DNA from 2 places in the Bradyrhizobium sp. LA2.1 genome. Region 1 is predicted to be linked to the other one. Evidence: predicted binding sites of a transcription regulator. Region 1 holds the regulator's gene; the other holds the start of a gene.
The links. Region 1 encodes PhoB, which activates phosphate uptake and scavenging genes when phosphate is short. Its sites were predicted from a motif close to TGTCATNNANCTGTCAT; they were not measured.
Positions count from the first base shown of each region.

Region 1 (3,412 bases):
GGACCGCAAAATGAGTGATCTTTCCGTATCGATGAGCGCGGCCGGTGGTTTGCCCCAAGCGCCGGTGCTGCCCGAAGCTCCGGCCAAGGTGACGGTGCGCAACCTCAATTTCTATTACGGCGAGCACCACGCGCTGAAGAACATCAATCTGGCGCTCGGTACCAACCGCGTCACGGCGTTCATCGGCCCGTCGGGCTGCGGCAAGTCGACCCTGCTGCGCATCTTCAATCGGATGTACGACCTCTATCCGGGCCAGCGCGTCACCGGTCAGCTCATGCTCGACCAGACCAACGTCCTCGACCCCAAGCTGGACCTCAATCTGCTGCGCGCCCGCGTCGGCATGGTGTTCCAGAAGCCGACGCCGTTCCCGATGACGATCTACGAGAACATCGCCTTCGGCATCCGCCTTTACGAGAAGATCTCGAAGTCCGAGATGGACGACCGCGTCGAGAAGGCGCTGCGCGGCGGCGCGCTGTGGAACGAGGTCAAGGACAAGCTCAACGCCTCCGGCCTGTCGCTCTCCGGCGGCCAGCAGCAGCGCCTCTGCATCGCCCGCACGGTCGCGGTGCGGCCCGAGGTGATCTTGTTCGACGAGCCCTGCTCGGCGCTCGACCCGATCTCGACCGCCAAGGTCGAGGAGCTGATCCAGGAACTGTCCGAGAACTACACGATCGCGATCGTCACCCACAACATGCAGCAGGCGGCGCGCGTCTCCGACAAGACCGCCTTCATGTATCTCGGCGAGCTGATCGAGTTCGACGACACCAGCAAGATCTTCACGTCGCCGACCGACCGGCGCACGCAGGATTACATCACCGGCCGGTTCGGCTGAGGAGACGGAACATGGGTTCTGAACATACCGCAAAGGCCTTCGACACCGACCTCCAGGAGCTCACGCGCCTGGTCGCCGAGATGGGCGGCATCGCCGAGCGCATGATCGTCGATTCCGTCGACGCGCTGATCCGCCGCGACGTCGCGCTCGGCCAGCGCGTGGTCACCATCGACACCGAGCTCGACGCGCTCCAGAAGAAGATCGAGGAGCGCGCCGTTCTCACCATCGCGCGCCGCCAGCCGATGGCGGTGGATCTGCGCGAGATCGTCGGCGCCATGCGCGTCGCCACCGATCTCGAGCGGATCGGCGACCTCGCCAAGAACATGGGCAAGCGCGTCGCGGCGCTGGAGACGGATTTCCATCCGCTCAAGCTGTTCCGCGGCCTGGAGCACATGACCGATCTCGTGCAGCAGCAGGTCAAGTCGGTGCTGGACGCCTATGCCGCGCACGATCTGCCGGCGGCGATGGCGGTGTGGAAGGGCGACGAGGAAGTCGACGCCATCTGCACCTCGCTGTTCCGCGAGCTCCTCACCTACATGATGGAGGATCCGCGCAACATCTCGTTCTGCATCCACCTGATGTTCTGCGCCAAGAACATCGAGCGCATCGGTGACCACGCCACCAACATCGCCGAGACCGTGTTCTACATGATCGAGGGCCAGGCGATCACCGACAAGCGGCCGAAGGGCGACATGACGACTTTCGCCACGACGGTCCCGAACACTTAAGGAGCGACGAACACCATGGGCGCACGCATTATGGTGGTTGAGGACGAGGAAGCTCTCACCGAGCTTCTCCGCTACAACCTCGAAGGCGACGGCTATGACGTCGAGACGGTGATGCGCGGCGACGATGCCGACACCCGCCTCAAGGAGCATATCCCCGATTTGATCGTGCTCGACTGGATGCTGCCGGGCCTCTCCGGCATCGAGCTGTGCCGGCGGCTGCGCACCCGGCCCGAGACCAAGCAGCTCCCGATCATCATGCTCACCGCGCGCGGCGAGGAGAGCGAGCGGGTGCGGGGCCTTGCGACCGGCGCCGACGACTACATCGTCAAGCCGTTCTCGGTGCCGGAGCTGCTGGCACGCGTGAAGGGCCTGCTCAGGCGCGCCAGCCCGGAGCGGCTCGCCACCGTGCTCGCCTATGGCGACATCGAGCTCGACCGCGACAAGCGCCGCGTGGCGCGCTCGGGCCGGCCGATCGATCTCGGTCCGACCGAATATCGCCTGCTGGAGTTCTTCCTGGAGCATCCCGGCCGCGTGTTCTCGCGCGAGCAGCTGCTCGACAGCGTCTGGGGCCGTGACATCTACATCGACGAGCGCACCGTCGACGTCCATATCGGCCGCCTGCGCAAGCTGCTCAATCTCGGCCGCGAGCAGGACCCGATCCGCACCGTCCGCGGCGCGGGCTACGCACTGGACGATCGCTTTGCGAAGGCGGAGCAGGCGTAAGCTCGGTGAGCTGCGGCCATCTCTCGGTGTCGTCCCGGACAAGCGTAAGCGCGGGTCCAGGACGCCCACCGCGAGTGATTATTGTGCGAAAAGGTAACTCCGAGTCCCCGTAGCCACATCTTGCGGTGGTTAGGGGGTCCGGATCAGCGCGCGCTTGAGGCGCGCTTGTCCGGGACGACATCGGATTTGCTGAGCCGTCATCGTGTGACGGCTCCTTGTCTGAGCTCAGAACGACTTCAGCGCGGACCCGGCTTCGCCGGCGCGCGCCGGCGCTCGGCCGCGGGCTGATACGCCACGCGCGAGTGCTGGGCGCAGTAGGGCAGGCCGGAGAGCGCCTTGCCGCCGCAGAAGAAGAAATCCGGGCTCGAGGGATCGCCGACCGGCCAGTGGCAGGTCGCCTCGTTCAGCTCCAGCAGCGACAGCCGCTGGCTCATCGGCACGACGTTGTCGTAGGTGACCGGTTCGGCCTCGACCTCGACTTCGAAGGCCTGCGCCAGCGCGGTGTTGCCGCGTGCGATCGGGCGTGTCACCCGCATCATGTGCTGCGCCGGACGCGCCTTGCGCGGCCGCGGCGCTGCCGATGAAGGGCTCTTGGCGCGGCCCGACAGGCCGAGCCGGTGCACTTTGCCGATTACGGCATTGCGGGTCACATTGCCGAGTTCAGCGGCGATCTGGCTGGCCGAAAGTCCGGCCTCCCAGAGCTTTTTCAGCTGCTCGACGCGATCATCCGACCAGGTCAAAACGGTCATTGCACCCTTTCCTTCGCCGGCGCCTGCCATCCTGGCGGCCGCACGGCGAATGCCTAAGCTTCGAAAAACCCGTGCCGCCAGAATCCCTTAAGGCTCGCCGGGCGCACCAGATGCGCCCGAACGCTTACGCCGGTACATGAGGACTTAGAGGATCAGAACTGCTGCACGAGATGTCGTATCTGACAAGCCAAACGCTACAATATGGCGTGACTCACGCGCAAGAGTCCGCCGACTCGCTTCCACATGTTCCGTGGCGGAAATACGCAAAATCGCCACCGCAAGACTACGGATTTTGCGTTTCGCGAGGCTTTCCGGGCGGCATTGACACCGGTTTCACCAGGCATAAGATAGTCACACGTGCCGCCCTTAAAAGGCGGCAC
Region 1 is NZ_JBEPQI010000006.1:264,029-267,440, forward strand. Features, by position in the region: gene pstA (phosphate ABC transporter permease PstA) at 1-14, shown strand, start outside; gene pstB (phosphate ABC transporter ATP-binding protein PstB) at 11-832, shown strand; gene phoU (phosphate signaling complex protein PhoU) at 844-1,560, shown strand; gene phoB (phosphate regulon transcriptional regulator PhoB) at 1,576-2,283, shown strand; gene ABIB95_RS13890 (GcrA family cell cycle regulator) at 2,520-3,032, opposite strand.

Region 2 (3,412 bases), on a different contig from region 1:
GGCCGTGTCAGGCGAGGGGATCGACGCGCTGCTCGCCGCGATCGAGGAACGGCTCGCCGCAAAACGCACCACGCTCGATCTCTCCATCGACGCCGCCGACGGCGCCGGCATCAGCTGGCTGCATCGAAATGCGGAGGTGCTGGCGAAAGAGCTGCACGACGGCCGCTTCGACATGACGGTGCGGGTCGACGAGACCAAGCGGGATATCGTAGTGAACCGGTTCGATGCCGTGCCGCGCGTGGCGTGATCCGAAGGGCGCGGTGCGCCCGACCAGCCTGCGTGCGATATCGACCATATCCGCGTTTCTGGGTTGAGACGCGTAACGCTAGAATGGAATGGTCAGGCCCGGATTCTTCGCTTGCGCCTTGGTATAGGCGACGCCGTGGATCTTGATCCCACGCTCGTCCAGCAGCGAAATGATGCCGCCCTGGTTCGACAATTCCATCGGCTTTTGCACGACGATGGCGAGCGTGCCGCCGGCGTCGATCTTCCCTGACAGGGCCATTTTGTTCTTCTGCTTGTCGGCCAGCATCCAGCCGGTGAGATCGATGTCGCGATCGGCCGTATTGAGCAGCGTGACGACTTCCCGCTCGGGCGTCTTCAAGGCATTGACGAGTGCTGCGATGATGCGCACGAGTCCGTCAGGCATTTGCCCGGTCGGAGGAGCGGTCGGATCTGGCGGCTGTGTCGGCGCGCCGAGATCGATGGGGTCACCGGTCTTGTCGTCGGTGTGCCAGGCCTGCGTCTGGAATTTGAGGAAGACCGCCGTCCATAGCTTCTGATCCGGGAATTCGAACACCAGCCCGCCGTCTTGCCATGGCCCGTTGTCGCCCGAGAACCGTCCGATTGGGTTTCCCTGATTCATATGGATGTCGTGGATGCCGCGACCCGGCCGGAAGCCGAAAAAATTGTCCGCCTTCGTTTCCGGCCCCCATGTCTCACCGAATGCGTACACCATCGCGCTTTCGTTTGAGAGCGCGCGCTGGACGAACTGGTCGAGCTTCTCGTTGAGGTCATTGTCGGGTCCGGGCACGGACAGCGGCAGCGGGATCAACTCCTGGGGCTGCATCAGATTGCCGCGAATGAAGTCCAGCGCGATGCTGGCCGGCTTCGGCGGCTGCGGGTGCAGGCCCTCCGGCAACGCCGCGAGATGGTCGGTGATCGGATGGACAAAGTGCGATCGCACCAGGAACTCGACTTCGCTTCCGTCGGCTGACTGCACATTGACGGCGATGCGGAAATCCGCGTTGTCGGCCACGACATGGACTTGATAGTGCGGCGACTGGCCGGTGCCGAAACGCATCGCGATCGGGCGTCCTTTGAGGACCGAATAGTGCTTTAATGGCATCGCACTCACCTGAGGTGGGATTTTCGGCTGCGCGGGCTCCGTTGCTCAACTTTAGACTGCTTGTCGTGACGGTTTCATGGCTTGACTGCGATCCGCCATGACCGCCTCGCTGCATTCGGGAAAAGATGCTGACCTATATCTCCTTCGTGACCGCTTCGATCCTTGCGGGTACACCGATGGAGCAGGCCACAACGCTAGCGGCGGGCCTGCGAGCGAGTCTCTGATACCGGTTTCCCCTCACTCTTCGCCGCGTTCCACAGCGCGTCCATCTCCGCCAGCGACGCCTGCTCGAGCGTCCGCCCTTGCGCCTCAAGCGCGCGCTCGATGAAGGCGAAGCGCCGCTCGAACTTTGCATTCGTCGCGCGTAGCGCGGCTTCCGGATCGGCGTCGACGTGGCGGGCGAGATTGACGAGTGCGAACATCAGATCGCCGGTTTCCTCCGCCAGCCCCTCGCTGTCGTTGCGGTCGAGCGCCGCCTCGATCTCGTCGGCTTCTTCGCGGATTTTCGCCAGCACCGCGCGCGGGTCGTTCCAGTCGAAGCCGACGGTGGAGGCCTTGCGCTGGAGCTCCATCGCGCGCGTCAGCGCGGGCTGACCGGCCTTGACGCCCGAGAGTAACGACTTGTGCGTCGGCGTTTCCTCCGGCGGCCGGCGAGCCGCACGTTCGGCTTTCTCCTCGGCCTTGATGCGGTCCCAGACCTCCTTGACGTGGGAGGAGGCGAGGTTGCCGTCCTTGTCGGCGAAGACATGAGGGTGGCGCCGGATCATCTTGCGGGTGATGGCCTCCACGACGTCGCCGAAGGTAAAGGCATTCTGTTCTGAAGCCATCTGGGCGTGAAACACGACCTGGAGCAGGAGGTCACCGAGCTCCTCGCGCAGATCGTCGAGATCGCCGCGGCTGATGGCCTCGACCACCTCATAGGCCTCCTCGATCGTGTAGGGCGCGATCGTCGCGAAATTCTGCTCGAGGTCCCAGGGGCAGCCGGTCACCGGCGTGCGCAGCGCCGCCATGATCTCGATCAGACGGGAAATGTCGCGGGAAGGGGTCATTGCGGGGCAGTCTCCTGGCTCCAAAGCCTTATGCCAAAAGCGGCCCGCCGTTCCCAGCGCGGCGCGGCGGAACAGGCCGATTTCCACCGATTGGCGGCAGATTGGCGAGGAGCGCCCGCAGTGCTAAAGCGCGGGCCATGAGTGACGCATTTTCATCACAAACCGCCCTGGTGCTGTTTTCCGGCGGCCAGGATTCCACCACCTGCCTCGCCTGGGCGCTCAGCCGCTTTGCACGCGTGGAGACACTGGGTTTCGAGTATGGCCAGCGCCACGCCATCGAGCTCGCCTGCCGCGACCGGCTGTTCGACGGCATCAAGGGTCTGCGCGCAGACTGGGCCGCAAGGCTCGGCGAGAGCCACACGCTGTCGATCCCGACGCTGGCGGCCGTGTCTGAGACGGCGCTGACGCGCGACGTCGCCATCGCGATGGGCGCCGACGGCCTGCCGAATACGTTCGTGCCCGGCCGCAATCTGGTGTTCCTGACGTTTGCCGCGGCGCTCGCCTACCGGCGCGGCATCACCCACATCGTCGGCGGCATGTGCGAGACCGATTATTCCGGCTATCCCGATTGCCGTGACGACACCATCCGCGCCATGCAGGCCGCGCTTTCGCTCGGCATGGCCAGGCAATTCGAGCTGCATACGCCGCTGATGTGGATCGACAAGGCGGCGACGTGGAAGCTCGCCCACGAGCTCGGCGGCGCAGGACTGGTCGATCTCATCCGCGAGCACTCGCACACCTGCTATCTCGGCGAACGCGGCGCGCAGCATGAGTGGGGTTTCGGGTGCGGCGAGTGCCCGGCATGCAGTTTGCGGGCGAAGGGATGGCGAGAGTTTGCGGCGGGACGCTGAGGCCACATATTCGGTGTCATCACCCGCGAAAGCGGATGATCCAGTATCCCAGAGACCGTGCTTGAGTCGAGAGGCCGCGGCCTACTGGATTCCCCGCCTTCGCGGGGAATGACAGCGGAGGGCTTGGCACGAGCGTGCCTCTTACCGACCTACCGAAAATCCTC
Region 2 is NZ_JBEPQI010000008.1:150,231-153,642, forward strand. Features, by position in the region: gene hflX (GTPase HflX) at 1-247, shown strand, start outside; gene ABIB95_RS17695 (DUF2278 family protein) at 326-1,348, opposite strand; gene mazG (nucleoside triphosphate pyrophosphohydrolase) at 1,543-2,397, opposite strand; gene queC (7-cyano-7-deazaguanine synthase QueC) at 2,535-3,248, shown strand; gene ABIB95_RS17710 (nitrile hydratase accessory protein) at 3,398-3,412, opposite strand, start outside.
Region 2: the regulator PhoB is predicted to act here: its motif matches at 1,410-1,426, upstream of ABIB95_RS17695 (DUF2278 family protein).